DNA from 3 places in the Sphingopyxis sp. P8 genome. Region 2 is predicted to be linked to each of the others. Evidence: predicted binding sites of a transcription regulator. Region 2 holds the regulator's gene; each other region holds the start of a gene.

Region 1 (10,436 bases), on a different contig from region 2:
TGCGGATCGAGAAGCTGCCCGAGAGCGTCTTGTGCGTATAGATATTCGCCGGGATCGGCTCGATGCACGCGCTGGTGCCGCCGCAGATGATCGAAATCGACGCGGTCGGCGCGATCGCCATCTTGCAGCTGAAACGCTCCATCACCCCCTGATCGGCGGCGTCGGGGCAGGGGCCGCGCTCCTTGGCGAGCAGCATCGACGCCTGATCGACCTGCGCGCGGATATGCTTGAAGACGCGCAGGTTCGACGATTTCGCCATCGCCCCCTCGAACGGCAGGCCGCGCGCCTGCAGGAAGCTGTGGAAGCCCATGACGCCGAGGCCGACGCTGCGCTCGCGGCTCGCGCTGTACTTGGCGCGCGCCATTTCGGGCGGGGCGCGGTCGATATAATCCTGCAGGACATTGTCGAGCATGCGCATGACGTCTTCGATGAAGCGCTTGTCGCCGTTCCACTCGTCCCAGGTTTCGAGATTGAGGCTCGAGAGGCAGCAGACCGCGGTGCGGTCATTGCCCAGATGGTCGCGACCGGTGGGCAGCGTGATTTCGGAGCAGAGGTTCGAGGTCGTGACCTTGAGCCCGAGATCGCGATGATGCTTGGGCATCATGCGGTTCACCTGGTCGATGAAGATGATGTAGGGCTCGCCGGTCGCGAGGCGCGTTTCGACGAGCTTCTGGAACAGGCTGCGCGCGTCGACCGTGCTGCGGACGCTGCCGTCCTTTGGCGATTTGAGGTTGAATTCGGTGCCGTCGCGCACCGCTTCCATGAACTCGTCGGTGATGAGCACGCCGTGGTGGAGGTTGAGCGCCTTGCGGTTGAAATCGCCCGACGGCTTGCGCACCTCGAGAAACTCCTCGATCTCCGGGTGCGAGATGTCGAGGTAGCAGGCGGCCGAACCGCGGCGCAGGCTGCCCTGGCTGATCGCGAGGGTCAGGCTGTCCATCACGCGGACGAAGGGGATGATGCCGCTCGTCTTGCCGTTGAGGCCGACGGGTTCGCCGATGCCGCGCACCGCACCCCAATAGGTGCCGATGCCGCCGCCGCGGCTGGCGAGCCAGACATTCTCGTTCCACGTGCCGACGATGCCCTCGAGGCTGTCGTCGACCGAGTTCAGATAGCAGCTGATCGGCAGGCCGCGGCCGGTGCCGCCGTTCGACAGCACGGGCGTCGCGGGCATGAACCACAGCTTCGAGATATAATCATAGAGGCGCTGTGCGTGATCCTGGTCGTCGGCATAGGCCGCGGCGACGCGCGCAAAGAGATCCTGGTACGATTCGCCGGGCAGGAGGTAGCGGTCCTGCAGCGTTTCCTTGCCGAATTCGGTGAGCAGCGCGTCGCGGCTCGCGTCGGTCACGACGTCGAATCGGCGCGCGTGAACCTTGGCCTCGCCGCTGTCGTTGAGCTTCGCTGGCGCAGGCGAATCGCTTCGGGCCGCATCCGCCGATTCGGTTGCCGCCGGAGCGTCATTCTTCGTCAATTCCACCGTCGCCACGTCGTTTGTCTCCACCCGGTCCGTCTCGCGAAAATCCATCTAACTCGCCCCCGTTTTCACACGCGCCGTACGGCGCTTTGTTCCCGTCCTGTTCGACTCGGGGCGAAGCCCCAGTCTTAGCATCATCAGCCGCTCGGCGGGGATATTATTTTGGACGCAAAGGGGTTTTCCCGTGCCCATATGCGATGGGCGACGGAAATCCGCCACTTGCAGCCAAATACTAATTATTGGGGTCCCCCGTCGGTCCGCCCACCATCTATAGTGCCACGTCGGCGCAGCGATGCAAGAGCGTAAATGACAAAATAGCGACTCGACTCGTCGCCATTTTGATTCGACTCGTCGCGCAGCGCGAGGGGGGCGGCAGCTCAGGCCGCGCCTTTCTGCGGGATTGGGGACGATCTGTGCCAGCGGCGCGCGGGATCAAAAAAAACTTGGGTCGCCCGGATAGGCGCTCACAGACCAGAGGGTTGCAATCGAGGCGCCCGGCAAAGCCATCGAACCACGCCTGGCGCGTCACAGCGGTTCCGGCTCGGCCCAAAAAGAAAGGGCCCCGGCAATGCCGAGGCCCGATCTAAAACTCGAGTTCAGGTTAGGCCGAACCGCCACCGTTGCCGGTGCCGCCGCCACCAAGGAATTTCCAGAACCAACCCATATCAAATCTCCTGTTGGCACTGCTCACGCGGAACAGTTAACAGGCTGTATACCTTAATTAGTAAGGTAAATCGAGTCTTAACTATAAGCATTGAAACCAGAATGGAAGTTATGCCGAGCGGGTATGAGAGGCGTCGGAAAGCGTGTCGATCAACTCGGAAAATAGCTGTGGCTTTCCAAGGTGATAGCCTTGTCCCACATCGCACCCCAAATCCTCGAGAAGGGTTAAAGTTGCAGCATCTTCAATGCCTTCTGCGACGGCCACAGCGCCAAGACGGTGCGCGAGGTCGATGGTCGATTTGACCACTTCGAAGTTTCGTTGCGAATCGCGCATCGTCATCACGAATCGTTTGTCGATCTTGATCTCGTCGGCTTCGATCTCGGTCAGATATTCGAGGTTGGACTGGCCAGTGCCATAATCGTCGATCGACAGACGGATGCCCGCACGACGGATTTGCGCGAGCGTCTGGCGCGCCTGCCGGCTATTTTCGATCTGCGCGGTTTCGGTGATTTCGATCGTCAGATATTCGGCTGGCAGGTGATGTGCGGTCAACATGACGCGGATCGTTCCGACGAGATCATTGTGATCGAGTAGGGTGGCGGACAGGTTGACCGACATGTTGGTGCGGATGCCGCGGCTGTAGAGCTGCGCTGCCGAGCGGATCGCATGATCCATCACGAACAGCGTGAGGCGATATATGTCCTGGCTTTTTTCGGCTTGAACGATGAACTCGTCGGGGGGGATCGGGCCGCGCGTCGGATGGGTCCAGCGCACCAGCGCCTCGACGCCGACGAGCTCGCCCGACGATATTTCGAACTGAGGCTGGAACGCGACCCAGATATCGCCGCCGGCGAGGGCATCCTCCAGTTGCGAGTGAAAGCTGAGTTGCCAGCCTGCGTCTTCTTTTTGGCGCGAGGTATATTTGGTCCAGAGCGACCGCGTCCGGATCGCGCGTTCGGCCGCGACAAGTGCAGCAGCCAGGCGCTGCGCGTTCGATCCCTCGAACTCATCATTCACGCCGAAGGCGATTGCGACGTCCACGCGCAGATCACCTATTGTCAGCGGCGCATTGAACAATGCCGCGAGACCGGCAAGCTGTCCCTCGATCTGGCTGTGCTGATAATAGGGAACGAGCCATGCGAACGTGCCATCGAGATCGTGGTGCAGCGATGTGCCCTGCGACGCGAGTTGGAGGCGGCGCGTGACCTGTTCGACGAGCTTGCCAATCCCGTCCCCCGGAATGAAGGCAGCCAGATCTTCGAAATTGACGACCTTTGCGGCGACCACCGTCGCGCTGCCAAACGGAGCTTGCGACCGCAGGGCTTCGAAGTTCGGCAGACCCGAGATCGGATTTTCGCGCTGTGCCGATTGTCGGCGGCTTTTGCGTGACACATTGGCGGCAATCGCCGCGATCAGAAATATCGCAGCGCCAACGGTGCTGCTGACCAACATCGTCATCAATATAAGCTTGGCGATGATCAACACGCCGATCGTGGTCAAGGCGACCGCTGCAAACCGTCGCCCGCGTCGAAAATAGGCGCCTGCCAGCAATGTGAGGGCGGCGAACGTCACGCCCGGTAACCAACCGATATCGACGGGTATGCCGCGCTTGAGCGTTTCGGCGCCGATAAGGTGAATGAAGGCACCCGGAACGCGATTGTTGCCGGGCAGATAATGGGTATCCTGAAACGTCACCGACGTCGGCGCAAAAATGACGTCTTTTCCCTTCAGTTCCCGGGCGCCGACTTCGCCGGACAGGACGTCGGACACGCTATATGTTTGGATCGAGTCAATGTCGTATGAGTAATCGAGCGCATAGACGCCCGGCTTGTCGCTAAAGCGGTTAGCGAGGAGCGACGAAAAGCTGGGTATCAGCCTACCGCCCACGTCGAGGGTGATCGGGACACGCCAGACCTGCCACAGCTCATATTCCCATCCGATGCATGCGAGCAATGCATCGGTTCCGAATGCCGGCCCCGGCAGGCGCGTGAGTTCGGCCTTGCCGCCCTGTGTCTCCTTGGCCGCGGCGGCAAGGACGACCCGATCCTTCATGCGCTTTACCGCGCTGGTCAACCTGGGCAACTGACTGTCATTCTGTCGCCGTTCATAGGTGAAGTCGATAAAAAGGCGCTTGGCCCCAGCTTCGTTGATCGCATCGACGACGCGGCCGTGCTGCGTCATCGAAAAGTCGCCGCGCGCTGTTTCCTCAATCGTCCGGTCATCGAGGGCGACCACCACGATGTCGCCGGAAACGGGTCGCCACGCCAGACGGCCCACCGCCGCTTCGATGATGCGGTCGATCGGTTCGGCGACGGAAGCCAGCCCGACAATCGCGCTGAGGAGCAGCGAGAGGCCGATGGACCGCCAACCAATAATCAGGCTCTTGACCTTTTGGGGCACGCACGTCTCCGGAAGATTGCCGGATGTGCCTAGTCTCTGTTGGTTAGCATCGCGTTAATCATCATCCCAATTCCGCCGCCGAACCTGCGGATTTCCGGGGCGCTCAGCTGGCCGAAGCGATGGGCGGCAGAGCCGCGTCGCCTGCGAGGATCGATGCCGCCAGTCCGCGCGCCGCGGGGACGATCTGTTGCAGGTAAAAGCGCGTCGAGGCGATCTTCGCCTCGAGGAAGGCGTCGTGGCCGTCCCCCGTATCGAGCGCCGCGCGTGCGCCCTGATGCTGCAGGGCCATCAGCCAGCCGCACGTCGCGGTCGCGAGCATCGTCAGATAGGGGTAGCTGCCCGCCAGCCGGTCGGGCATGTCGGCCTGTTCGAGCCAGTCGGTGACGGCGGCGCACGCCTCGGCCAGATCGGCGAGTTCGGGGAAGTCGCCCGCGCCGTGTGCGATGTCCGCGATCAGGCTGCGCACGCCTTCGCCGCCCGCCATGCCGAGCTTGCGGCCGACGAGATCGGCGGCCTGGATGCCGTTGGTGCCTTCGTAAATCGGCGCGATGCGCGCGTCGCGATAATGCTGTGCGGCGCCCGTTTCCTCGATAAAGCCCATGCCGCCGTGTACCTGGATGCCGACGCTCGCGACCTCGCAGCCGATGTCGGTCGCATGCGCCTTGGCGAGCGGAATGAGGATTTCCGCACGCAGCGCTGCGGCTTCATCGCCGAGTTTGCCGAAATCGGTCTGCGCCGCGGCGTAGTAGATCAGCGCACGCGCTGCTTCGGTCTGCGCGCGCATCCGCCACAGCATGCGCTTGACGTCGGGGTGGCGGTCGATGGTGACGGGGGTGCGGTCGGCGCTGCCCGCGAGCGCCGACTGGACGCGCTCGGCGGCGAAGGTCTGTGCCTGTTGCGTCGCGCGTTCGGCGATCTGGACGCCCTGGCAACCGACCATCAGCCGCGCATTGTTCATCATCACGAACATCGCACGCATCCCGCCCATTTCCTCGCCGACAATCTCGCCGAGGCAGTCTTCGTCCTCGCCATAGATCATGACCGCGGTCGGCGATCCGTGTATGCCGAGCTTATGCTCGATCGAGGCGCAGCGCACGCCGTTCGAAATCGTCGGCTTGCCGTTGGCGTCGAGGCGATATTTGGGGACAAGGAAGAGCGAGATGCCGCGCGTTCCCTCGGGCGCGCCGGGGGTGCGCGCGAGGACGAGATGGACGATATTGTCGGTGAGGTCGTGCTCGCCGAAGGTGATGAAAATCTTTTGCCCTTTAATGCGATAGAGGCCGGAATTGGGACCGTCCGTAACCTTCTCGGCGGTCGAACGGAGCGCGCCGACGTCGCTGCCCGCCGCGGGCTCGGTCAGGTTCATCGTGCCGTTCCATTCGCCGGTGACGAGTTTGGGCAGCCAGCGCTGCCGCTGCTCCTCGGTGCCATAGGCCATCAGCGCGTGGATCGCGCCGGGGGTGAGGATGTTGCAGAGGGTGAAGCCCATGTCGGCGCTGCCGAGCGCCTCGATCACCACCGTCGCGAGCGTGAAGGGCAGGCCCTGGCCGCCATATTCGACCGGGCCGTCGATGGTTCCCCAGCCGGCGTCGACGAACTGCTTATACGCTTCCCTGAAGCCCGGCGGCATGGTGACGCGGCCGTCCTCCCATTTCGGATTGTCGGTATCGCCGATGCGGTTGAGCGGCGCATACACCTCCGACGCAAAATCGCCGATGCCGGTGACAATCGCCTCGACCATGTCGGGGGTTGCGGCGGCAAAGCGCTCATACTGTGCCATCGCGTCGATGCGCGCGATATGGTTGAGTACGAAAAGCTGTTCGGTGGTCGGCGCGATATAGGTCATGGGGCATCCCGACTTTACTGGTGATTCCTTGGGCAGCGGCGCTATAGCGCGGCATGGCCGAGGGTCCAAATGAGCGCATGATCACCGAAATCTGCCCCTACGGCGAGCGGGCGATCGCGCGTGCCGCGTCGCTGGTCGCGGCCGGACAGCCCGTCGCGGTGCCGACCGAGACGGTGTACGGGCTTGCCGCCGACGCGCGCGATTCGCAGGCGGTGGCGCGCATCTATGCCGCGAAGGGGCGCCCCGATTTCAACCCGCTGATCGTCCATGCGCCGGACCTGCGCGCCGCCGAGGCGCTCGGCCTGTTCGGTGCGGCGGAACGCGCGCTGGCGGAGCGTTTCTGGCCGGGGCCGCTGACGCTTGTCGTGCCGCGGCGCGAGGACTGCGCCGTCGCGAGCATCGCGACCGCGGGGCTGAGCACGATCGCGCTCCGCGTTCCGGGGCATCGCGCGATGCAGGCACTTCTCGCCGCGACCGGCGCGCCGCTCGCGGCGCCTAGCGCCAATGCCAGCGGGCGGGTGAGCCCGACGCGGGCCGAGCATGTGCGCGCGAGCCTCGACGGGCGGGTCGCGCTCGTGATCGACGATGGGGCGACGAGCGCGGGGGTGGAATCGACGATTGCGCGCGTGGCGGACGACAGGATCGAGATATTGCGGCCAGGACCCGTGACGGCCGAAATGCTGTCAGAATCGATTGGTTTGCGGGTTACTTCTCATGTGAGTTCAGAGGTCGTGGCGCCGGGAATGCTCGCGAGCCATTATGCGCCGGGCAAGCCTGTGCGCCTCGGCGCGACGGGTTTTGCGGTGAGCGAATTCGGCATCGGCTTCGGCGATCTGGCGGGCGACTATAACCTGAGCGCGGGCGGCGACCTTGTCGAAGCGGCGGCCAATTTGTTCGACGCGCTGCACGCCGCGGCGGCGAGCGTGAAGGCCGAAATTGCGGTCGCGGCGATCCCGGACGAGGGACTGGGCGCGGCGATCAACGACCGGCTTGCTCGGGCGGCGGTATAACCGTCTGTTGACTTCCTTTCGTGTCGAGCGAAGTCGAGCCACTCGTGGCATCCGCTCCTGCTCCTGGCATTTCGACTTCGATCGATGCGAACGGAATTCAGGAACTTAGGCCGCCGCCGGTTCGATCGGGTCGAGCTGCGGCGTCTTGCGCGCGACGATCAGGCAGGCGGCGACGATCAGCAGTGCGCCGGCGATGGTCGGCAAGGTCACCGGCTCGGCGTAGAAGACCCAGCCGAACAGCATCGCCCACAGGAAGCCGGTATATTCGGTCGTCGCGAGGATCTGCGCCTCGGCGCGGGCATAGGCCCAGCTCAGCAACAGCAGCGACAGTGTCGCGAGCAGCGCGGCGCCGACGATGGGCGGCGCGCTCGCGGTGCCGGGCAGGTGAAGGAACCACGGTGCGCCGAGTGCGAGGATCAGCGTCACGAACAGATTCTGGTAGAAGGCGATCTCCATCGGCTCGGCCATCTTCGCCTGCCGCCGTGCGAGGATGAGATTATAGGCATAGAGCAAGGCCGAGACGAAGACCGCGCCGACCGCCCACAGCGCCTCCGCCGAATAATCGCCGCGCCCGATCTTGCCCGCGACGATCACGAGTACACCGACGAGCCCGAGCATCGACGCGGCGATCGAGCGCGGCCCGATTTTCTCGCCGAGGAACACCGCCGCCAGATAGAGCGTCATCAGCGGCGCGACAAAGGCGATGGCGATCGCTTCCGCCATCGGCAGCCGCGCGAGGGCCCAGAAGAAGCTGAGCGCCATCCCCGCGACGAACAGCGACCGCCACGCATGGATCCGCAGCGTAGCGTGCGCCGGCCGCACGGGGCGGCTGGCGAAATAGGCGAGCCCCATGAGCAGCGTTCCCGCGCCGGTGCGCCAAAGCACGGCATTATAAGCGCCAAGCTCGATCGACAGCCCCTTCATCAGCACGTCCATCGCCGAAAAGGTCGCGATCCCCGCGCAGGCGATCAGGAAGGGGACGACTGGCGAGGGCGAATCGGGACGCATCGGCTGGCTCTAGCCGAGGGTTCCGGATTTGCACACCGATGCAATCGCGTGCAGGATGGCAGGGGGTTTCCGGAGGGAGTGGGGCCATGACGAAACCGAGCAAATTCGCGCATGTCGTCTATATGACGCGGCGCTACGACGAGATGATCGCCTGGTACAAAAAGGTCTTTCAGGCCGATGTCGTGCATCAGGACCCGGCGCTCGCCTTTCTGACCTATGACGACGAGCATCATCGCTTTGCCTTCGCCAATCTCGACCTGTTGAAACCCGGCGGCGACGGCGGGCGGGGCGATATCGGGGTCAATCATGTCGCCTATACCTTCGCGAGCGCCGCCGATTTGCTCGCGACCTACAAGCGGCTGAAGGCGGAAGGAATCACGCCCTATTGGCCGATCCATCACGGCATCGCACTGTCGATGTATTACCGGGACCCCGACGGCAACCGGATGGAGTTTCAGGTCGACCATGGCAGTGCGGAGGATGCCATTGCCTATATGAAGAGCGACAAGTTCGGCCGGAATGCAGTCGGCGTCGATTATGATCCCGACGAATTGCTCGCCCGCTATGAAGCCGGGGCCAGCGAGGCCGAACTGATGGCCATGCCCGAAGGGCCGCCCGCGGATATCCCGATCGAGCACGGGATAAGCTGAGCCTAGCGGAAGCTGGCCAATCCAGCGCCGTCGATATTGAGCTTCTGTCCCGAGCAATATGGGTTCGCGTCCGAGACGAACCAGAGCACCGCCGCGGCGACATCGCCGGGGGTGGGCACGCGGCCGAAGGGGAATTTGGCGTCGAGGTGGTGGATGTCCTCCTCGCCCGTCACTGCGCGCGCAAGGCGCTCGCCCATATCGCTGACGGTGAGCGACGGGGCGACGATGTTGACGCGGACGCCGTTCTTCATCTCTTCCTTCGCCAAGGTAAGTGCGAGTGCCTCTCCGGCAGCTTTTGCCATATTATAGGGGGCGCCGTTCGACGCATTGTGGAGCGTCGCGATGCTCGAAATGACGACAATGTCGCTCCGCGCGTGGCGGCGCAACTGGGGGAGAGCGAGGCGCGACAGCCGATGGGCGCCGACGGCATGGACGGCGAGCAGCTTTTCGACCTCGGCCGCTTCGGTATCGGCGACAGCTTTTCCGCGGCTGGCGATGCCCGCGTTGTTGATCAGGATCGATATCGGCCCGAAATCGCGCTCGATCGCGGCCATCATCGCCGCCGATGCCTCCTCGTCGGCGACCGAAGCCTGATAGACCTGTGCCTTGCGGCCTTTTGCAGCGATGGCCGCGACGGTTTCGACGGCGGCGTCCGTGTCGCGCGTGTAATTGACCGCGATGTCTGCGCCTGCGTCGGCGAGCGCCAGCGCGATGCCGCGCCCGATGCCGCGCGAGGCGCCGGTGACGAGCGCCGTCCGCCCTTCTAATTTCCGGTCAGTCATTGGCCGTTCCCCATTTCTCGAAATAGTCGAAGATGTCGTCCTCGCTGCGGCTGGCGGCGTTTCGCCAGCCGGGCGCGTCGGTCAGGTTAAGCGGCGTTCCCTTTGCGTCGGTGATGACGACGGTGGGTGTGCCGACGATCGGAGCGACGCCGAAACGTGCCGCCAAGTCGGCGTTCAATGTGCGGTCGGCGCCGACATCGATCCAGACGATTTCATAGCGCGGTTCGAGCATCGCGGCGAAGCGCGGCGTTTCGAACCAGCCCGCGAGCCCGCGGCTGTCGTGGCAGGCGTCGAGCCCGAACATGAGGATGACGCGCTTGTTCGCCGCCGCCGCGCGCGCGAGCGCCGCGTCGACCGATGCCGCAGCGGACGGAGCTGCCGCAAAGGGGCGGGCTTGGGGATGCGGCGGTGTCGTCGCCGAAGTGCAGGCGGACAAGGACAAGAGCAGCACGGCTGGGACAAGGTGACGGATCATCGCACCACGATAGGTTTTGCATGACGTTTCCGTCAACGTCAGTTAGCCTCGCCGCCATGAGCTGGAAAAAGGAAGTCGACGAACTCGCCGCGCGGCGGGCGATGGCCGAGAAGATGGGCGGCGC
Region 2 (10,436 bases):
ACGCCCCTGCCGGATAATGTTGCGCTGCGTCAAGTCGCGCGAGACTGGTATCGCGCCCGAGCAGGAGCAGCACGTCGAAAATTCCCGGGGAAACCGTTCGGCCAGTCAGCGCAGCGCGCAAGGGTTGCGCCAGCTTGCCGAGCCCCAGTTCGGCAGCTTCGGCTTCGGCGCGCACCGCCGCTTCCAGCTCTTCTGTTGTCCAATCGTCAATTTCGCGCAGACGCTTCGCCGTGGCGGAGAGCAGTCCTTGCGGCGCTGCCTTTAGCACCTCGACCGCCTTCTCGTCCATCGTCAACGGGTCGGGAAGGAACAGGAAGACGGCGCCTTCGGCGATCTCGTCGAGCGTCCTGGCGCGCGGTTTGAGAGCATCCATCGCCCGCGCCAGCAAATCGCGGTCGGCGCCGTCGAGCGGGCGGTCCACGCGTTTTGCGACTCGCGGCGCGACAAGATCGGCAAGGCGGTCATTATCGGCTTCGCGCAGATAGTGGCCGTTGAGATTTTCCAGCTTTTTGAAGTCGAAGCGCGACGGCGACCGCCCGACATGGTCGAGATCGAACCATTCGACCGCCTGTTCGCGGCTGATGATTTCGGCATCGCCATGCCCCCAGCCGAGGCGGAGGAGATAATTGTTCACCGCTTCGGGCAGATAGCCCATGTCGTCGCGATAGGCGTCGACGCCGAGCGCCCCGTGCCGTTTCGACAGTTTCGCGCCATCGGCGCCGTGAATCAGCGGCACATGCGCATAGACGGGCTCGCGCCACTCCATCGCGCGGATCAGCGCGAGCTGGCGAAACGCGTTGTTGAGGTGATCGTCGCCGCGGATGACGTGGGTGACGCCCATGTCGTTATCGTCGACGACGACGCTGAGCATATAGGTCGGGGTGCCGTCGCTCCGCAGCAGGATGAAATCGTCGAGCTCGGCGTTCTGGACGGTGACGTCGCCCTGGACGCGGTCCGTTATCGTCACCGCGCCGTCCTGCGGCGCGCGGAGGCGAAGGACGTGCGGCGCGGCGGGATCGCCGTCGTCGCGGTCGCGCCACGGGCTGCGCACGCGGAAAGGCATGCGCTTTTCCTGCGCCTCGGCGCGCATGGCGGCGAGTTCGTCCTGGGTCAGGTAGCAGCGATAGGCCGCCCCTTTGGCGAGCAGTTCGTGCGCGACTGCCGCGTGGCGATCGGCGCGCGCGAACTGGAACACCGTTTCGCCGTCCCAGTCGAGATCGAGCCAGCGCATCCCGTCGAGAATCGCCTCGATCGCCGGCTCGGTCGAGCGCGCGCGGTCGGTGTCCTCGATCCGCAGCAGGAACTTACCGCCGTGATGGCGCGCGAACAGCCAGTTGAACAGCGCGGTGCGTGCGCCGCCGATGTGCAGAAAACCGGTAGGCGAGGGCGCAAAGCGCGTCACGACGTCGGCGCCGGTCGCTTCTGCCAGATCGGTTGGATTTTCGGTTGCCACGCTGGTTTCTTTCACTCAGTTTGCCGCGCGCGCCGATGGGGCGGAACGGGGATCGGGGGCTGCCCCTAGCATGGCGACAAGGCAGCTTCAAATCTCCTTTGGCCCGCTTCGATTTCCCGCTTTTTTTCGTCTGTTCGATGCGATCGAGGCGCGGCTGGAAGCCGAACGCGAGCGCGTTGCGCTATGGCTTCCGGTCGCACTCGGCGGCGGCATCGCGGCCTGGTTTGCGCTGCCGGGCGAAATGCACTGGACCGGCGCACTCTTGATCCTCTGTGCGGTGGCGCTGAGCGGCTATGCAATTGGATGGCATCGGCGTGCGGGGCGGGCGATGACGATCGCGGCGGCGACTGCTGCGATGGGGCTGCTGCTGATCTGGACGCGCGCCTGGTGGATCGCGGCGCCGGTCCTCGCGCAGCCGGTAGCCACCGAATTTTCGGCGGAGATCGAACGCGTCGAGCCACTGCCGGCGCGCGGACAGATGCGCCTTGTCGTGCGCCCGCACGCGCGCACCGATTTGCCTCCGCGCGTGCGGCTGACGCTGCGTACCGAGCAGGGCGCCGGCCTGGTTGCGGGCGAGCATATCGGCGTGCGGGCGCGACTGATGCCGCCGCCGGTTGCGGCGCTGCCCGGGGGGTATGATTTTGCCCAGCGTGCGTGGTTCGACCGGATCGGGGCGGTGGGCACCGTGCTCGGTCCCGTGGCGCGCGCGCCGGATGCGGGCGCCCGAGGCGCTCCGCTGCGTGCGCGGCTGAGCGCGCATGTGCAAAGCCGGGTTCCGGGGTCGGCGGGTGGGATTGCGGCGGCGCTGGTGAGCGGCGATCGCGGCGCGATCAGCGACGCTGATGCCGAAGCCATGCGACGCAGCGGGCTTGCCCACCTGCTGTCGATCAGCGGGCTGCACGTCACCGCGGTCGTCGGCTTTACGATGCTGTTGCTGATGCGGCTACTGGCGCTCAGCGAGCGGTTGGCGCTTCGCGGGGTGGTGATGGTCGCGTCGGCGGCGGGCGCGGCGCTGGCGGGGGTGGGGTACACCTGGCTGACGGGCGCCGAAGTGCCGACGATCCGCTCGTGCATCGCCGCGTTGCTCGTCCTCGGGGCGTTTCTGCTGGGGCGGGAGGCGATTACCTTGCGGCTCGTCGCGGCGGGGGCGCTGCTCGTGTTGCTGTGGCGGCCCGAGGCGCTCGCGGGGCCCAGCTTTCAGCTGAGTTTCGCTGCGGTGACGGCGATCATCGCGCTCCACGAGAACCGCCGCGTACAGGCGTTCCTTGCACGTCGCGAAGAACCATGGGTTTTGCGCTTCGGTCGCGGCGTGGTGGGGCTGCTGCTGACGGGGCTGATCGTCGAGGCGACGCTCGCACCGATCGCGCTTTTTCATTTCCACAAGGCGGGTCTGTATGGCGCGCTCGCCAATGTTATCGCAATCCCGCTGACGACCTTTGTCATCATGCCCGCCGAGGCGCTCGCCTTGCTGTTCGACAGTGTCGGGGCGGGAGCGCCCTTCTGGTGGGTCGCCGACCATGCGCTGCGGGGGCTGATCGCGCTGGCTCACGCCGTCGCCGACGCACCGGGCGCAGTCGCTACCTTGCCGGTGTTTCCGTCGTGGGGGTTCGGCGTTACCATCTTCGGCGGGTTATGGGCGCTCCTGTGGCGCACGGGTTGGCGCTGGGCGGGCGTCCCCTTGGCATTGACCGGGATGGCTGTCTTGCTGATGCAGCCGCGGCCCGATCTCCTCGTCACCGGCGACGGGCGGCACATAGCGGCGGCGATGCCGAACGGCGATTATGCGCTGCTGCGCGACCGTGCGGGCGAGTATGTCCGCGACAGCCTGTCGGAGGCGGCGGGCTATGACCTGCCCTTTGCCGCAATCGCCGACAACGACGCAGCGACGTGCAACCGCGACTTCTGCCATTGGGAGCAGGGCGGCGAGGGCGCGGGGCGGCGTACGATCCTCGCCTCGCGCGGGCGCGACCGAATCGAGGGAGCAGAGATGGCGGCGGCGTGCGCGGCCGCCGATGTCGTGATCAGCGAGCGCTGGTTACCGCGCGAGTGCGTCGCGCGCTGGCTGACGATCGACCGCGACAGTCTGGAGACGAGCGGCGGCCTCGCAATCTACCTCGGCGCCGAGCCGCGCGTCGCGACGGCGCTACGCCCCGGCGACCGCCACCCTTGGCGCATCCCGCATCAGCTCAGTGGTAACGACGAAGCAGTCCCGACAGACGGCCCTGCACGATGACGCGCTCGGCGGGATAGCGCTGCGGCTCATAGGCGCTGTTCGCGGGGTCGAGCCGGATCATCGTGCCTTCGCGGCGGAAATATTTGAGCGTCGCGTCCTGCCCGTCGACCAGCGCGACGACGATGTCGCCCTCGCGCGCGGTGCTGGCCTTCTGGATCAGCGCATAGTCGCCGTCGAAAATCCCCGCCTCGACCATCGAATCGCCCGACACCTCGAGCGCATAATGTTCTCCCGCGCCGAGCAGCGCGGCGGGAACGGCGAGATTGTTGTGATCCTCGAACGCCTCGATCGGGACGCCGGCGGCGATCTTGCCGTGCAGCGGCACTTCAATGATGTCGTTCGCGGCAATCGGCTTGAGCGCAGGTGCAGGTTTGCGCAGCGGAACGATATTGTCGCGTGCCGGCGCGGCCTTCGCGCCTTCGGGCAGTTTCAGCACCTCCAGCGCGCGGGCGCGGTTGGGGAGGCGACGAAGAAAACCCCTTTCTTCCAACGCGCTTATCAGCCGGTGGATTCCCGATTTCGACTTGAGGCCCAGCGCTTCCTTCATCTCCTCGAACGACGGCGAAATGCCGCTCGCGTCGAGGCGCTCCTGGATGAAGTGGAGCAGTTCATGCTGCTTCGCGGTCAACATCGGTCGTTCTCCAAATGGCCATTACCGGACATAAGGGGAACGATAGTGGAACAGAGCGGAACTTGTCAAGCGATCGCGATATAGGCGGCGGGGGCGCCCACCTCGGCCGCAGCTGCATCGATCTCGCGAACGAGCAGGGCATCGGCGTTGGCGAGCGGCATCGTCTGTCCGCTGTCCTGACTGTCGAGCGGCACAATCGCACCGCCGACGCGCCGCGCGCGCAGATAGTCGCGCCGCGCGCCACCGGGGCCGAGCGGCGCGCCGAGCGGCGCATATTCAATGCGCGGCAGCGGATCGCGCGCGCCCGCGAGGTGGCGGAGGAGCGGCAGCAGGAATAGCGTCGCGGTCACGAAGGCCGACGATGGGTTGCCGGGCAGGCCGAGGAGTACTGCGTCGCCGACCGTCCCGGCGATCAGCGGCTTGCCGGGGCGCATCGCGATCTTCCAGAAGTCGAGTCGTCCGTCCGCGTCGGCAAGCGCGCCGCGCACATGGTCATGGTCGCCGACCGAGGCGCCCCCGACGGTCACGATGACGTCGTGACGTCGCGCCAAATCCTTGATTAGCTGTGACATTGAGGCGCGATCGTCGCCGATATGGCAAATATCTCCGAGCCGGGCGGGCTGGTGCGCGAGCATCGCGGCGAGCATCGCGCCATTGCTGTCGGGGATCTGCCCCGGTGCTGGCGGTGCGCCCGGTGCGACAAGCTCGTCGCCGGTGGTGAGGATGGCGACGCGTGGCAGCGAGCCGACCGCAACCCGCGCCGCGCCGCCCATAATCGCCGCCGCAATCGCGCCGGGGGTGAGCAGCGACCCTGCTTCTAGGAGGAGGTCGCCCGTGCTGAAGTCTCCCCCGGCTGCGCGGATATGGCGCCCGCGCGCCCCGGGGCCTTCGCCGGTGAGTGTCAGGGTCGAGCCATCGACCGCAACATCCTCCTGCACGACGACGGTGTCGGCGCCCGCTGGCACCATCGCGCCGGTAAAGATGCGGAAGGCCTCGCCCGTGGCGAGAGCGCGCGGCGGCACCGAACCTGCCGCCACCTCGCCGACGATGCGCCACGGACCGGGCAGGTCGTTAAAGCGGATTGCATAGCCGTCCATCGCCGACAAGGGCGCTGCGGGCTGGCTGCGTTTCGCTATCACGTCTTGTGAAAGATAGCGTCCAAATAGCTCGAATATAGATATTTCTTTGTACGGAAGTGGCGCCTGCAGCGCGAAAAGCCGGGCTTGGGCGGTTTCGACGGCGAGCAGCGCGTTCATTCGGCGCGCCAGTCGCCCGAACGGCCGCCGCTCTTTTCGAGAAGACGGATATCGCTGACCACCATCGCGCGGTCGAGCGCCTTCGCCATGTCGTAAAGCGTGAGGAGCGCGACCGAAGCGGCGGTGAGCGCTTCCATCTCGACCCCGGTCGGTCCGCTGGTCGTTGCGGTCGCGCGCACCGAAAGGCCGTCTGCCTCCCAATCGAAATCGATGCTGACGCTGCTGAGCGCAAGCGGGTGGCAGAGCGGAATGAGGTCGGCGGTGCGCTTTGCAGCCATGATCCCTGCGATCCGCGCTGTCGAGAGGACGTCGCCCTTGGGCGCGTTGCCGTTGCGGATCGCTTCGAGCGCCGCGGGCGCCATGGCAATGCGCCCCCCGGCCACCGCGCGACGCTGCGTTACGGGTTTGGCGCCGACATCGACCATATGCGCGGCGCCGCTGTCGTCGAGGTGAGTCGGGCGGTTTGTCATCTGCGCAATCGAAGCAACGCCGGGCGCGAAAGGCAAGCGATCAGCACCGATTTTTTCCGGGTCGGGGGGCGGTTGCAACGACGGCTCTCGATCTCAACACCCCCGTCCGCAGATGCAAAAGGGCCGGGCGGTTTCCCGCCCGGCCCCTTTTTGCCAGCTGATTCAGCGCCAGCGAAAGTGGTTGTGATAGACGCGGACGACCTTGCCGCTGCGGACGTTCACCAGCAGCAGGTCGTTGTAATGCCGGACATAGACCAGGTTGCGTCCGGCCTGCGGAACGCCCCAGCGGCGGTCGTAGCCGATCCGATAGGCGGGGGCATAATAGCTCGGCCGCAGCGTCGCGCCGACGCGGAACTGCTGATAGCGGAAGGGCGCACGATAGTTTTGATAGCGATGGTCGCGGCGCCAGTCGCGCTTGCTGTCGCGCAGGTCGCGGCGCGCGTCGTTATATTCGCGGCGTTCCTCGCGAATGTCGTGGCGGTCGCCGTGGCGCAGCGCCTGATTATATTCGCGCCGCTCCTCGCGGACTTCGCGGCGGTCTTCGCGGATTTCGCGGGACTGGGCCTGCGCGACGGCGGGCACCATCATCGCGGCGATCAGGCCGGCGGCGAGAAAATTGGTCTTCTTCATTTGCCATTCCTTTCATTCCGTCAGGGGGGAGGGGATCTGCCCGATGACAGCGAAAGGATTAGGCGCGGCGATTTGAACGGATTCGGAACGCTGCGTTTATTTTGAAGACATTAGTGTCGCAAATTGTCGCGGCGACGACACATTCATTGGCGCGCGATCGTTCGACGCTGCAACGTCATCCCGGCCTTCGCCGGGATTACAAGACAGGGAAGTCGGTGGTTCGGTCTAGCCCGGTTCCGCCTTATACCAGCTCGACCGCAACCGCCGTCGCTTCGCCGCCGCCGATGCACAGGCTCGCGATGCCGCGCTTTTTGCCGTGGCGTTGGAGCGCGGCGATCAGCGTCGTGATGATGCGCGTGCCGCTCGCGCCGATCGGATGGCCGAGCGCGGTTGCGCCGCCGTGAACGTTGATCTTTTCGTGCGGGATGCCGAGATCGTGCATCGCGAACATCGCGACGCAGGCAAAGGCTTCGTTGACCTCGAACAGGTCGACATCACCGATGCTCCAGCCGGTCTTGGCGAGCAGCTTGTTGATCGCGCCGACGGGGGCGACGGTGAAATCCTTGGGCTCCTGCGCGTGCGCGGCATGCGCGACGAGGCGCGCGACGGGCTTCGCGCCCTTGGCCTCGGCGACCGACTGGCGCGTCAGCACGACTGCGGCGGCACCGTCCGAAATCGACGAGCTGGTCGCGGCCGTGATCGTGCCGTCCTTGGCAAAGGCCGGGCGCAGCGTCGGGATCTTGTCGGGCATCGCCTTGCCCGGTGCCTCGTCGGTGTCGACGATCACGTCGCCCTTGCGACCCGAAATCGTCACCGGCGCAATTTCGGCGGCGAAGGCGCCGTCGGCGATCGCACCCTTGGCGCGGCTCAGCGATTCGATCGTGTAATCGTCCTGCGCCTGACGCGAGAGCTGATAGGCGTCGGCGGTGTCCTGCGCGAAAGTGCCCATCGCGCGGCCTGCGTCATAGGCGTCCTCGAGCCCGTCGAGGAACATATGGTCATAGGCCGTGTCATGACCGATGCGCGCGCCCGAACGGTGCTTCTTGAGCAGATAGGGCGCGTTCGTCATCGATTCCATGCCGCCCGCGACGATCAGGTCGACGCTGCCCGCGGCGAGCGCTTCGGCGCCCATGATGACGGTCTGCATGCCCGATCCGCAGACCTTGTTGACCGTGGTCGCCTGCACCGACTTGGGCAGGCCGGCCTTGATCGCCGCCTGACGCGCAGGCGCCTGGCCGAGCCCGGCGGGCAGGACGCAGCCCATATAGATGCGTTCGACATCGTCTCCCGACACGCCCGCGCGCTCGACCGCCGCCTTGACCGCGGTCGCGCCGAGATCGGTCGCGCTGGCGTCGGAAAGCGAGCCCTGCATCGCGCCCATCGGGGTGCGCGCATAGGACAGAAAAACGACGGGATCGGTGGCGGTCATGACTGGAGACTCCGTGACGTAGAAATGATCGGTCGCCCGATTAGCGGAATTGCTGCACTTGCGAAAGGGGGGGAGTCGATGCTCCGAACTCGTGTTGCCAATGGGAACGACTGCCGTGATTTACCAGATTCTCTTGGCGATCATGCCGCCGAAGATTGAGGCAAATAGCCCGAGCACGCCGAACACAAGCCAAAGCAAGTTGAAGTTCGAATAGGACTCTTGACGGGCCTCCTGCGGGTTAGAGCGCAAATAATAAACCTTTTCCCGCTCACCCACTTCGAACAGGCCGATTCCATAAATAGAGTTCAAGCGATAAACGACGCCATCAACCTGATATTGCAGGACCCCCATTTGAACCTGGCGATCGAGAGATCGATCAGGATTTACATAAGTTGCCATGATGGCAACGCCATCACGCCGAAATCGCTGATCATCCTGAAATCCGGTAATGGCAGCAAACAAGGCACCCGCTCCCCAAATCGCGAGGAAAGCGCGAACAAAAAAGAAGGTGCGGCTCTTCGGTCGGCCGGTATTCGCTCTGATCTCGCGATCACCAGGCGCCATTAGGCTCGAACCGATAGCTTGCTCGAACCCTCTTTCATCGTGCAGCACCACCTCTACAGGCGCGGGGCCGCCGTCGGTGAATTCGATCCGTAGCGCCCTTTGGAATAGCGAGGACACCGGTTTCACAGAGGCCACGGTGCTAACTGGCTCTTTTATGTCCAGCCCGTAAATCTCAGGCAGAAACATGAGGTTGAATGGAAACTGCGGCGTTATGATTAATTTCCCTTTTCGTACCGCTACGAGAAGGCATCGGGTGGAACCGCCAATCTTCGACAATGGGCTCTTGAGCGATCGTCCGGAGCACCCCTTCTCGCCAAAGTCGGCATCGTCAGGCAGCCGCGGAAATATGGGCTCGCCTTTCGAGCGGCGGTACCAGATGGAAATTGCCACAAGACCCAGAATCCACAGAATAGGAGCGAAGAAAATCCATTGGGGCATCGTCATTTATACTTCTATTCCGCCGCCACGCGCATCCGTGGCTCTGGACCGGTTGTGGCAACTTCCCAAGATTGTGCAACCTCGTCTGCAATCGGTCAATTCCCGAACGTCCGCTTCCCAACTTGCCCGATGGTGGCCCTCGGGACAGAGCCGCAAATTCCGGGATAGCGCTACGCGCGGGTTTCAACTTGCAACGCGTCGCGCTCCATGGTGAACTGTGGCAAATCCACACAGGGGAGACGGGTCATGGCCACCGCGATCAAGCAGGATCTAGCCGGCGAAACTGCGCGCATGCACGAGGTCCTTGCCGCGCAAAAGGCGAGCTTTACCGCCGCGATGCCCGAAAGCCTCGCCGTACGGACCGATCGCATCGACCGTGCGATCGCGATGCTCGTCGACCGTGCCGAGGATTTCGCCAAGGCGGTGAGCGAGGATTTCGGACACCGCAGCCGCGAGCAGACGCTGATGACCGACATCATGCCGTCGGTGAGCGCGCTCAAACATGCGAAAAAGCACATGGCGAGCTGGGCGAAGGGGGAGAAGCGCAAACCGACCTTTCCGCTCGGCCTGCTCGGCGCAAAGGCCGAGGTCGTCTATCAACCCAAGGGCGTCGTCGGCGTCGTCGCGCCGTGGAATTTCCCCGTCGGCATGGTGTTCGTGCCGATGGCCGGGATCCTTGCGGCGGGCAACCGTGCGATGATCAAGCCGAGCGAGTTCACCGAAAATGTCTCTGCGCTGATGGCGCGGCTCGTCCCCGATTATTTCGACGAAAGCGAAATGGCGGTGTTCACCGGCGATGCCGAGGTCGGGATCGCATTTTCGAAGCTCGCCTTCGACCATCTGATCTTCACCGGCGCGACGAGCGTCGGGCGCCACATCATGCGCGCAGCCGCCGATAATCTGGTGCCGGTGACGCTCGAGCTTGGCGGCAAGTCGCCGACTTTCATCGGGCGCAGCGCGAACAAGGAACAGGTGGGTCAGCGCGTCGCGCTCGGCAAGATGATGAACGCGGGGCAAATCTGCCTCGCCCCCGACTATCTGCTCGTCCCCGACGATCAGGAAGGCGAGGTGATCGACGGCGTGACGAAGGGCGCGGCGGCGCTTTACCCGACATTGCTCGCGAACGACGATTATACCTCGGTGGTCAACGGGCGGAATTACGACCGCCTGCAATCCTACCTCGCCGACGCGCGCGACAAGGGGGCCGAGGTGATCGAGATCAACCCGGCGAAGGAGGATTTCGCGAGCGCCAACGGCCACAAGATGCCGCTCCACATCGTCCGCAACGTCACTGACGAGATGAAGGTGATGCAGGAGGAAATCTTCGGGCCG
Region 3 (10,436 bases), 680 kb from region 2:
TCGACCCGTTCGCCGTCCGCCAGTTGCTCATATTGCATGAACACAAGGTTCCAGATCTCGACGAAGCGGTCGCCATCCTCCTCCGGCGATCCCGGCGGACCGCCCCAGATATGCTCGCCATGGTCGTAGAATATCTCGCTGCAAGGCCCGCACGGCCCCGTGTCGCCCATCGACCAGAAATTGTCGCTCGTCGGGATACGGATGATGCGCTCTTCGGGCAGGCCCGAAATCTTGCGCCACAGGTCAAACGCCTCGTCGTCGGTGTGATAGACGGTGGCGGTCAGCTTTTCGGGTGGCAGGCCCCAGGTCTTGGTAATCAGCGTCCAGGCGTGATCGATCGCCTGTTCCTTGAAATAGTCACCGAAGGAGAAATTTCCCAGCATTTCAAAGAATGTATGATGCCGCGCGGTGAAGCCGACATTGTCGAGGTCATTGTGCTTGCCACCCGCCCGCACGCATTTCTGCGACGAGGCCGCGGTCGTGTAAGGACGCTTTTCGAGGCCCGTGAAGACATTCTTGAACGGCACCATCCCCGCGTTGACGAACATCAACGTCGGGTCGTTGTGCGGCACGAGCGGCGCCGACGGTTCGATATGGTGCCCCGCCCCCGCGAAATGGTCGAGGAACGAGCGGCGAATGTCGTTGGTCGATGTCATGCGCGCGAATTAGGGGCTTTGCCGCGCTGCGACAAGCCGCTTCATGTCGATGACGCTGATCGTCGGCGCCGCTCAGAGCGCGGTCGCGATTCCCTTGCCGAGATAGCAGGGAAGCTGGCGCAGCACGTCGGCCTTCGGCACCCCCTCCTCGATCAGTTCGGGTGGCACCTCCGACGTGTCGGTGCGCACTACGGTAAAGGCCGCGCCGGGCGACGCCCGGTGAACGACGACATAGCCGCAATCCATCGTGCCGTCCGCGCGGTCGCCCCGAAAATCGAAAGCAGCGTAGACGCCTTCTGGCTGGCCGGGCGGGTTCGCATACCAGCTCAGCCTCAGCACGCGCAGACTTCCGTCGGCCCACAGCGCGGGGCGCTTGCGCAGGTTCATTTCCCATTCGAGCCGCGGAGTCGATGCCTGCAGCGACAGGCGGAACATGGCATAGGCCGCTGCATAGTCGCGCCGCGCGAGCGCCATCGTATAGGCGGCGAAACGTTCGGCGGCGGCGGCTTCGTCGGGCGCGGTCGGCTCGAACGTGACGCCAGCGGCGACACTGACCTCGCGCTCGGTCGCAGGGCCAAGTACCGGCGTTTGCGCCTGCGCATCGCCGCCGACCAGCATCGCCGCGACGCAGAAAACGAAACGCCAATCAGAACCCATAATAGGCGCCGCCCTTTTCGCGCGCTCGCCTCCACGCGGGTCGTGCATGGCATTTTTCAACAAAGGCGGCGAGTTTTGGATAGCGCGCACCCATCCCTTGCATCACGGCAATTTCGGCCGGAAAGCTCAGCATGATGTCCGCCGCCGACAAGGCGTCACCAACGAAATGCCCGTCGTCGCTCACATGCTCTTCCATGAAGGAAAAATGCGAATCGAGCTGCTGGTTGATCCGGGGTTCGAGCGGTGCCGCAGCCTCGCCGAGCCGTGCGGTATAAATGCGCAACAGGATCGGTGTCATCACCGACCCTTCGGCAAAATGCATCCATTCAAGATGCGAGATATAGGCGTCGCTTCCACGCGCGGGGACCAGATGCGCGCCGCCGTGGCGTTCGCACAGATGCTCGACGATCGCACCCGACTCGGCGATCAGCCTTCCGCCATCGTCGAGAATCGGCGATTTACCGAGTGGATGCACTGCGAGCAGTTCGGGAGGTGCGAGATTGGTGGCCGGGTCTCGGCTATAATGCACAATCGAAAAATCGGCGCCGATTTCCTCGATCAGCCACAAAATCCGCTGCGACCGGCTGTTGTTCAAATGATGGACGATCAGGCTCACGGCATCCTCCCTCGGGCAGCGTTGCGGCACGATGCTGAAACGCCAGCCGGTTTTGACGCCCATGCGCTACAGCAAGGGTCGGGCGAAGGCCAGCGCGCCCAAACCGGCCCGGCGAGCGTTCGACGCACGAAAATACCGGCTGCCCGGCCGCCGAGCGCGGACGCGCGGCAACCGGACCAGCCGGCTCAGCGGCGGGCGGACCGACCTGCGGGAGAGGGGGAAAGCAGGTCCAAGGGGCTGAAATCCGCTGCCGCCTGACACCCGGCCCGCGCAAGGAACGGGCCGAGCGAAGGCTTGCTATTCGGCGTCGCCGTCGTCGTCGGGGCCGACCATCATCTCTTCGGCCACCGCATCGGTACGCGTACGGATCGCGCTTTCGAGACGCTGCATCAGTTCGGGGTTCTCGGTCAGGAAATTCTTCGCATTTTCGCGCCCTTGGCCGATTCGGATCGAATCATAGCTGAACCAGGCGCCCGATTTCTCGACCAGCCCCGCCTTGACGCCAAGGTCGAGTATCTCGCCAATCTTCGAAATGCCCTGTCCGTACATGATGTCGAACTCGACCTGCTTGAACGGCGGCGCGACCTTGTTCTTGACGACCTTGACGCGCGTCGTGTTGCCGACAATCTCGTCGCGATCCTTGATCTGGCCGGTGCGGCGGATGTCGAGACGGACCGAAGCATAGAATTTGAGCGCGTTGCCGCCCGTCGTCGTCTCGGGATTGCCGTACATCACGCCGATCTTCATGCGCAGCTGGTTGATGAAGATTACCATGCAGCGCGAGCGGCTGATCGAGCCGGTCAGCTTGCGCAGCGACTGCGACATGAGGCGCGCCTGCAAGCCGACATGGCTGTCGCCCATCTCGCCCTCGATTTCCGCACGCGGGACGAGCGCGGCGACCGAGTCGACGACGAGCACGTCGATCGCGTTCGAGCGTACGAGCGTATCGACGATTTCGAGCGCCTGTTCGCCGGTATCGGGCTGCGACACGATCAACTCGTCGATGTCGACGCCGAGCTTCTTGGCATATACCGGGTCGAGCGCATGCTCGGCGTCGACGAAGGCCGCTGTGCCGCCCGCCTTCTGCGCTTCGGCGATGCAGTGCAGCGCGAGCGTCGTCTTGCCCGAGCTTTCGGGGCCATAGATTTCGATTACGCGCCCGCGCGGCAGGCCGCCGACGCCGAGCGCGATGTCGAGCCCGAGCGAACCGGTCGAGATCGCCTCGACCTGCATCGCTTCCTTCGAGCCCAATTTCATCACCGAGCCCTTGCCGAACGCGCGATCGATCTGCGCGAGTGCGGCGTCGAGCGCCTTCTGCCTGTCTGTTCCGTTCACTGATTTCCCCGATTCGACGAGTGACAATTGTCCGGCCATGACCGTCCCCTTCCTCCTCTAAGGCGACGGCAGAGCCATCGCAACGCCCGAGCTTTGTGCCATATATGTTCTCATGGAACAAGAGTGGAACAAAATATTTTTCGGGTGAGGATTCAGCGGATCAGTTGCCCGAGAACGTCTCCAGCGCAGCTTCGATGTCGGCGATGCGGAAGGGCTTGGTGACCAGCAGACGGTCGGCATGCGCCGGGGGAATCACATCGCCCCCGCCGGTGGTAAAGGCGAAGGGGATATTGTGTGCCGCAAGCGCGTCGGCGATAGGCCACCCCTTTTCGTCGCCAAGATTGATATCGACGAGCGCGCCTGCGAGCGGCTCGGACGCGATCAGTGCCAGCGCCTCTTCGTTCGTCGTCGCCTGCGCAGGCTCGGACAGGCCGAGCGCCTCGAACATGTCGACCAGCATCATGCCGATCAGCACATCGTCCTCGACGAGCAGGATGCGACCCTGGTCAGGCATCGCCGGCCCGGTGCGCGGCATCGTCGAGCGTCGCCGATACCGCCTCGGCAAGCTGTGCGATCGAAAAGGGCTTTGGAAGGAAAGCGACGTCGTCGATGTTGATCGATTGGCGCAGCTGTTCCTCGGCATAGCCCGACATGAACAGCACCGGCAGCGCGGGCATCTTCGCGCGCATCGCGCGAACCATCGTCGGTCCGTCCATGTTCGGCATCATGACGTCACTAATCACAAGGTCGATTTTACCCATTTCGGCAAAGCGTTCCAGTCCCTCTTCGCCCTGCGCGGCGGTCGCAACCGTATAGCCCGCACGCACCAGCGCGCGCTCGGCGACCGCGCGCACCATATCCTCATCCTCGACGATCAGGATCGACCCCGTTCCCCATTGGCTCTTCTTGGGCTTCGCCGGCGGCGCCGCGATCGCCGGCGTATCGCCGGTCGCGCGGTGGACGGGCAGATAGATGGTAAAGCTCGTCCCTTCGCCCGGCTTGCTGTCGGCAAAGATGAACCCCGCCGATTGTTTGACGATGCCATAAACCGTCGAAAGCCCCAGCCCCGTCCCCTTGCCTACGTCTTTCGTCGTGAAAAAGGGTTCGAAAATCTTGGGCAGGACTTCGGGCGGAATGCCGGTCCCCGTGTCGCTGACCTTCAGCGCGCTATAGTCGGCAGGCGGCATGAAATCGCTCCCCAACTGGCGCACTTCGGCGGCCGATACCGGATAGGTCTCGATCGTCAGCGTGCCGCCGCCGGCCATCGCGTCGCGCGCGTTGACGCCCAAATTGATGATGACCTGTTCGAGCTGCACCGGGTCGGCACGCACCGCGCCGAGGCCGCGTCCGTGATGGACGACCAATTGCACCGTGTCGCCCATCAGCCGCTTGAGCAGGTGCGACACTTCGGAAATCACGTCGGGAAGCTGCAATATCTGCGGCCGCAACGTCTGCTGGCGCGAAAAGGCGAGCAATTGCCGCGTCAGGCTCGCAGCACGATTCGCATTGCTGCGAATGTGCTGGATATCGTCATAATCGCTGTCGCCCGGCGTATGGCGCATCAGCATCAGGTCGCAGCTCCCGAGCACGGCGGTCAGGATGTTGTTGAAATCGTGCGCAACGCCGCCCGCCAACTGACCGACCGCCTGCATCTTCGACGCCTGCGCAACCTGCGACTTGAGGCGCGATTCCTCGCTCGAGTCCTTAAGGCTCAGCAGCACCGCCGCTTCGCCAAGCCCGCGCACCCCGACGACGCGCATCGAAACCGGCTCGTCGCCCTGCCCGGCGAGGCGGATCGACAGGTCGCCGCCCACCTGCTGCCCGCTCGAGTGGCGGCGGATCATGTCGGCGAGTGGCCCCTTATCCTCGACGACGACCAGATCGCCCGGATAGCGCGGCATCCGCCCGTCGGCGACCCCCGCGGCGCGTCCGAAGGCCTTGTTCATGTAAAGGAAGCGCCCGTCGCGATCGACCATCGCGAGGCCAAAAGGCAACAGCGACAACAAGGTCTCGACATAGGTTTGGGCGGTGCCGCGATCGGCCGGACCGATATCCTCGTCGATCAGCGCGAGCAGCATCGGACCGTGAACATCGGCCGCCGCCAGCGGCACCTGGAGCAGGCGGACCGGAGTCGCTCGGTCGCCTTCGCGCGAAAAATAGAGGCGTCCCTGATCATCGATGCGCAGCATCGTTCCCGCGTCGCGTCCGATATAATGGACCATATCGTCGGGACCGAGCGCGCGCATCAAAAACGCCTGGTTGGCGACCCGAAGCCGTCCCTCGGCGCTGACCAGCGCGGTCATGATGCCCGCATTCGCCAGCGCGCGCCCCGCGGGTCCGTCGAGGTGGCGGACGATTTCGGACACGAGATCAAGCCGTTCGACCGAGGAAAAGCGCCAGACGAGATAATCCTCGCCCTGCCCCGTCCGGCTGACCTGCGCGCGCAATTGCAGTGGCCCGATAGCGATATCCTCGGCCACGCCTTCGCCATCGCGCCAGGCAGCACGCCCCGCATCCTTGAGCAACTCGGCCCCGCGTCCTTCGAGCGGCAGACCGGGCGGCGTCACAAAGCCGCCCATCCACGTTGCGAACAGATCGTTGGCACACACCATACGGCCAGCGCGATCGGTGACGGCGATCGCGACGTCGTCGTGATGCACCGCCTGACGCAGCATCGTCCAGTCCATCGATGCCGCGACTTCGGCATCGCCCGCCGGAAATAGGCGTCGGACCAGAATCAGCGCGCCGACCGCCAACGCCAGTCCGGCGACAAAGCCCGCCGCGAGCACCGTGTCGCGTGTCGTCCAGTAAAGCAGCGCTACCGACACGAGCGCGAGGCCCGCGACCAGCGCCATATCGAGGCGCGATGGTCCTGCGGGCACCGAAAGCGGGCCGACAAAACCTGCCTCCCGACCGAAATCATCGTCAGCGGCAGGCAAGCTTTGCGCGGTCAAGAGCGAACTTTCCTATGGGCGCATCACCAGATGCGAACGCGATCCTCGGGCGCCAGATAGAGATTCTGGCCTTCCTTGATCTGGAACGCCTTATACCAGGGGTCAAGGTTGCGCGAGACCCAAGTCCGCTGGATCGACGGAGCATGCGGGTCGGTTGTGATCCGCTGCGCCAGATTCTGCTCGCGGTAGTTGCGCCGCCAGACCTGCGCCCAGCCGAGGAAGAAGCGCTGATCGCCGGTGAGACCGTCGATAACCGGAGCCTCCTTGCCGCCGAGTGACGCCTTGTATGCGTCATAGGCGACGGTCAGGCCGGCAAGGTCGCCGATATTTTCACCCAGGGTAAATTTGCCGTCGAGCTTTTCGCCCGGCAAAATCTCATAGGCATCATATTGTGCGATCAGCGCCTTTCCGGCCGCCTCAAACGCCGCGACATCTTCGGGTGTCCACCAGTCGGCGAGCTTGCCCGTCTCGTCATACTTCGCGCCTTGGTCATCGAAATGGTGGCTGATTTCGTGCCCAATGACCGCGCCGATGCCCCCATAGTTGATCGCCGGGTCGGCATGCGGATCAAAGAAGGGCGGTTGCAGGATGGCGGCAGGAAAAACGATCTCGTTCATGCCGAAATTGGCATAGGCGTTGACCGTCATCGGGGTCATGATCCACTCCCACCGACGGATCGGCCCACCAAGCCGACTGATATTGTCGTCGTGGGCGAACTGGTTGGCGCGAACCGCATTGCCGAAAAGATCGTCGGCCTTGATCTCGAGCTTGCCATAATCTTTCCAGCGGTCGGGGTAGCCGATCTTGGTGGTGAAATTGGCGAGCTTTTGCTTTGCCTTCATCTTTGTCGGCGGCTGCATCCACGAAAGCCCCTCGATGCGGCGCCCCATCGCGGCGAGGATATTTTTGACGAGCTTGTCCATCTCCGCCTTCGTTTCGGGCGGGAAATATTTCGCGACATAATCCTGGCCGACCGCTTCGCCGAGATTGCCCGTGGTGAAATCGACCGCGCGCTTCCAGCGCTCCTGCATCTGCGGCGTGCCCGACAGCGCGGTGCCATAAAAGGAGAAGGCTTCCTGCGCGACCGCATCGGGCAGCACGCCCGAAAAGCCGTCGAGGCTGCGCACGATCAGCATGTCACGGACCACCGAAATCGGCGCGTCGGCGATCAGCTTGGCTTCGCCCGTGAAAGCGCTTGGCTGCGAGACGAGCAGCGAATCCTCGTTGACCCCGATCCCGCGGATGAAGGTCGCCCAGTCGAACCCCGGCGCCGCGACGGCCAGCTCGGCGATCGTCATCTTGTTATAGACTTTGGTCGCGTCGCTGCTGTCGTTCTTGTCCCAATGGACCGTCGCGATCTGCTTTTCGAAGTCATAGATCGCCTTGGCGCGCGCGGCGGCATTGCCCTCGCCCGCCAGCGTCAGCACATTCTCCAGATGCTGCAGATAGGCCGCCTGCAGCTTGGTATTGCGCTCGCTGTCCTTCAAATAGAAATCACGGTCGGGCATGCCGATGCCGCCCTGGAACATCGTGTAGATATAGACGTCGGGGTTCTTGTCGTCCTGGCCAACATAGCCGCCAAAGAAATGCTGGACGCCGCTGCGGTCCGCTTCGGCAAGCAGTGCGGCAAGGCCGGACTTTTCGACGCTGCGAATCTTGTTGAGCCAAGGCGTAATCGGCGCGAGCCCCTTCGCTTCGACCGTCGCGCCGTCGAGATAGGAAGAATAGGCGCGGCCGATCATGCTGTCCGGGTCGCCCTTTGCGACGTCAAGAATCGCGCGCGTCCGCTCCTGCGACAGATCGGCGAGCGCGGTGAACATGCCATAGTTCGACTTGTCGGCCGGAATCTGCGTGTTCTTCGCCCAGACGCCATTGGCATAGGCGTAAAAATCGTCGCCCGGTGCGACACTCGTGTCCATGCCCTTGGTGTCGAAACCGAAGGTGCCGAGTTCGGGCTTTGCCGCCGTCGCCCCGGCCTCTTTGCCGCTCGCATGGCCATCCTTGGCGGTCGCGCCCGTGGTCAGCAGCAATGCCCCCAGCGCCGCCGACGCGAGCAGGCGATTATATGTCGTTTTAAGGCTCATGTTTATCCCCAGTCTTCCCCAGTGATCGGACGAAGATCGCGGCCACCCTGTCGCGGCGCGATCATGCGATGGGAAATCTATAAAGGGCGGAACGTCGGGTTCAACCGACCGGCGTGTCGCTCGTCGAAGCGTCAAGTCGTTGGTCGCGCGCGCGCCGCAATTTGCGCCGCCAGCGCAGCCGGATCCAATTATCCCAGAACAGCGCCGCGAGCACATAACCGACGATCGCTGATACGACCGAAATGATGAAAAGCCCCGCGACCATCGCAGGCGCGGCGTCGGACAGGAACCAGCGCACCCATTCGCCCGCCGACGCTCCCTTTTCGACCATGATCGAAAAGGTCGCGACATTGGCGTGAAACCCGAACACCTTGTCGCCAAGCCATACCGACGCCGCGATGATGAAGGGCGTCGTTGCCGGGTTCGACAAAAAGGTCATCGCCGCGCCGATCGGGATGTTCGCCCGGAACGGCAGCGCGAGCAGCGCGACGCCGATGATCTGCACGCCCGGGATCAGGAAAAAAATGCCGATGAACAGGCCGAGGGCGGTGCCGCGCGGCACCGAGGTGCGCGTGAAACGCCACAAATGGCTGTGCGCGACGCGGTGCGCGAACGGCCGGATGAAGCGGCTCGCCAGCAATTCCTCGCGCGTCGGCGAGTTGCGGCGGATCCAGTTCATCAGCGCCGCCTTGTCGCGCGGTTTCCCGCCACTCATCCGCGTTCCTTCATCAGTCGCTGCTTGTCGCGCTTCCAGTCGCGTTCCTTGATCGACTCGCGCTTGTCGTGCGCCTTCTTGCCCTTGGCGAGCGCGAGCTCGACCTTCGCGCGGCCGCGGCTGTTGAAATAAACGCTCAGCGGGACGAGCGTCATCCCCTGCCGCATCACGCCCGCGTGCAGCTTGTTGATCTCGCGCCCGTTGAGCAGCAGTTTGCGAGGCCGCCGCGGCTCGTGATTGAAGCGGTTGCCATGGCTGAACTCGGGGATATTGGCATTGATCAGCCACACTTCGCCGCCATTAACCTCGGCATAGCTTTCGGCGATCGTCCCTTCGCCGAAACGCAGCGACTTCACCTCGGTCCCTTGCAGCGCAATCCCCGCCTCGAACACCTGTTCGATGCTATAGTCGAAGCGCGCGCGCCGGTTCTCGGCGACGACCTTCTTCTTGTCGAATTCGGCTGCAGATTGGGGGCGGGCCATGAAAAACCTAAATCACTCCGGCCGCGGACAAAGCGGCATCGACGGCGGCGCGCGACGCATCGCTCGCCGGGATAATAGGTAGGCGCGCTTCGGCAGAAAACCAGTCATGGACGCGCGACAGCGCATATTTAACCGGCGCCGGCGACGCGTCGGTGAACATCGCCTTGTGCAAGCCGAACAGCCGATCGTGCAGGACAAGCGCGCAGCTCCAGTCGCTCGCCGCGCAGGCGGCGGCAAAATCGGCGCACAGTCGCGGCGCGACATTGGCGGTGACCGAAATGCACCCCACCCCGCCCATCGCGGCGTGCGCGAGCCACAGGTCGTCGTTACCGCTCAGCTGGCAGAAATCCTTGCTCGCCCCGGCCCGATGCATCGTCACGCGGCACAGGTCGCCGCTCGCGTCCTTGATCGCGACGACGGAGGGAATCTCGGCAAGTCGGCACATCGTCTCGGCGCTGATGTCGGTCACGGTGCGGGCGGGCACATTATAGACGACGATCGGCAGGTCGCTCGCGGCAGCGAGCGCCTCGAAATGTGCGACGATCCCGTCCTGGCTCGGCCGGTTATAATAGGGTGCAACGATCAGCGCGGCGGCAGCGCCGGCCGCTTGCGCGTGGCGCATGTGGCGGATCGCGGTCGCAGTATCGTTCGATCCGCACCCCGCGATCACCGGAACGCGCCCGGCAGCCGCCTCGATGCAGCAATCCATCACGCGATAATGTTCGTCGAACCCGAGGGTTGCGCTTTCGCCCGTCGTTCCGCACGGAACGAGCGCGCTTGTTCCTTCGTCGATTTGCCAATTGACCAGCCGTGCGTAGGCGGACGCGTCGAACGCCCCGTCACGAAACGGCGTCACCAAGGCGGGAATCGATCCCGAAAACATGCTCGCGCTCCTTTACAAAAATCGCGCCGCGACCGATAAAATGGGCGGACGCGC

Evidence for each region. Region 2 encodes LexA, which represses DNA repair genes until DNA is damaged. Its sites were predicted from a motif close to GTTCCNCNCTTGTTCT; they were not measured.
Region 1: the regulator LexA is predicted to act here: its motif matches at 1,569-1,584, upstream of H7692_RS13865 (ribonucleoside-diphosphate reductase subunit alpha).
Region 3: the regulator LexA is predicted to act here: its motif matches at 3,379-3,394, upstream of recA (recombinase RecA).

What each region holds. Positions count from the first base shown of each region.
Region 1 is NZ_JACNMK010000002.1:1,143,139-1,153,574, forward strand. It holds gene H7692_RS13865 (ribonucleoside-diphosphate reductase subunit alpha) at 1-1,528, opposite strand, end outside; gene H7692_RS13870 (EAL domain-containing protein) at 2,250-4,541, opposite strand; gene H7692_RS13875 (acyl-CoA dehydrogenase) at 4,645-6,387, opposite strand; gene H7692_RS13880 (L-threonylcarbamoyladenylate synthase) at 6,441-7,397, shown strand; gene H7692_RS13885 (DMT family transporter) at 7,503-8,405, opposite strand; gene H7692_RS13890 (VOC family protein) at 8,492-9,055, shown strand; gene H7692_RS13895 (SDR family NAD(P)-dependent oxidoreductase) at 9,058-9,837, opposite strand; gene H7692_RS13900 (thioredoxin family protein) at 9,830-10,312, opposite strand; gene H7692_RS13905 (acyl-CoA carboxylase subunit beta) at 10,369-10,436, shown strand, end outside.
Region 2 is NZ_JACNMK010000001.1:106,432-116,867, forward strand. It holds gene gltX (glutamate--tRNA ligase) at 1-1,453, opposite strand, end outside; gene H7692_RS00480 (ComEC/Rec2 family competence protein) at 1,524-3,686, shown strand; gene lexA (transcriptional repressor LexA) at 3,640-4,317, opposite strand; gene H7692_RS00490 (molybdopterin molybdotransferase MoeA) at 4,383-5,573, opposite strand; gene moaC (cyclic pyranopterin monophosphate synthase MoaC) at 5,570-6,043, opposite strand; gene H7692_RS00500 (RcnB family protein) at 6,206-6,673, opposite strand; gene H7692_RS00505 (acetyl-CoA C-acyltransferase) at 6,915-8,102, opposite strand; gene H7692_RS00510 (hypothetical protein) at 8,223-9,110, opposite strand; gene H7692_RS00515 (coniferyl aldehyde dehydrogenase) at 9,351-10,436, shown strand, end outside.
Region 3 is NZ_JACNMK010000001.1:782,262-792,697, forward strand. It holds gene alaS (alanine--tRNA ligase) at 1-656, opposite strand, end outside; gene H7692_RS03900 (hypothetical protein) at 729-1,313, opposite strand; gene H7692_RS03905 (glutathione S-transferase family protein) at 1,303-1,992, opposite strand; gene recA (recombinase RecA) at 2,227-3,303, opposite strand; gene H7692_RS03915 (response regulator) at 3,425-3,778, opposite strand; gene H7692_RS03920 (response regulator) at 3,771-6,119, opposite strand; gene H7692_RS03925 (M13 family metallopeptidase) at 6,242-8,302, opposite strand; gene H7692_RS03930 (DUF2062 domain-containing protein) at 8,403-9,017, opposite strand; gene smpB (SsrA-binding protein SmpB) at 9,014-9,499, opposite strand; gene dapA (4-hydroxy-tetrahydrodipicolinate synthase) at 9,507-10,382, opposite strand.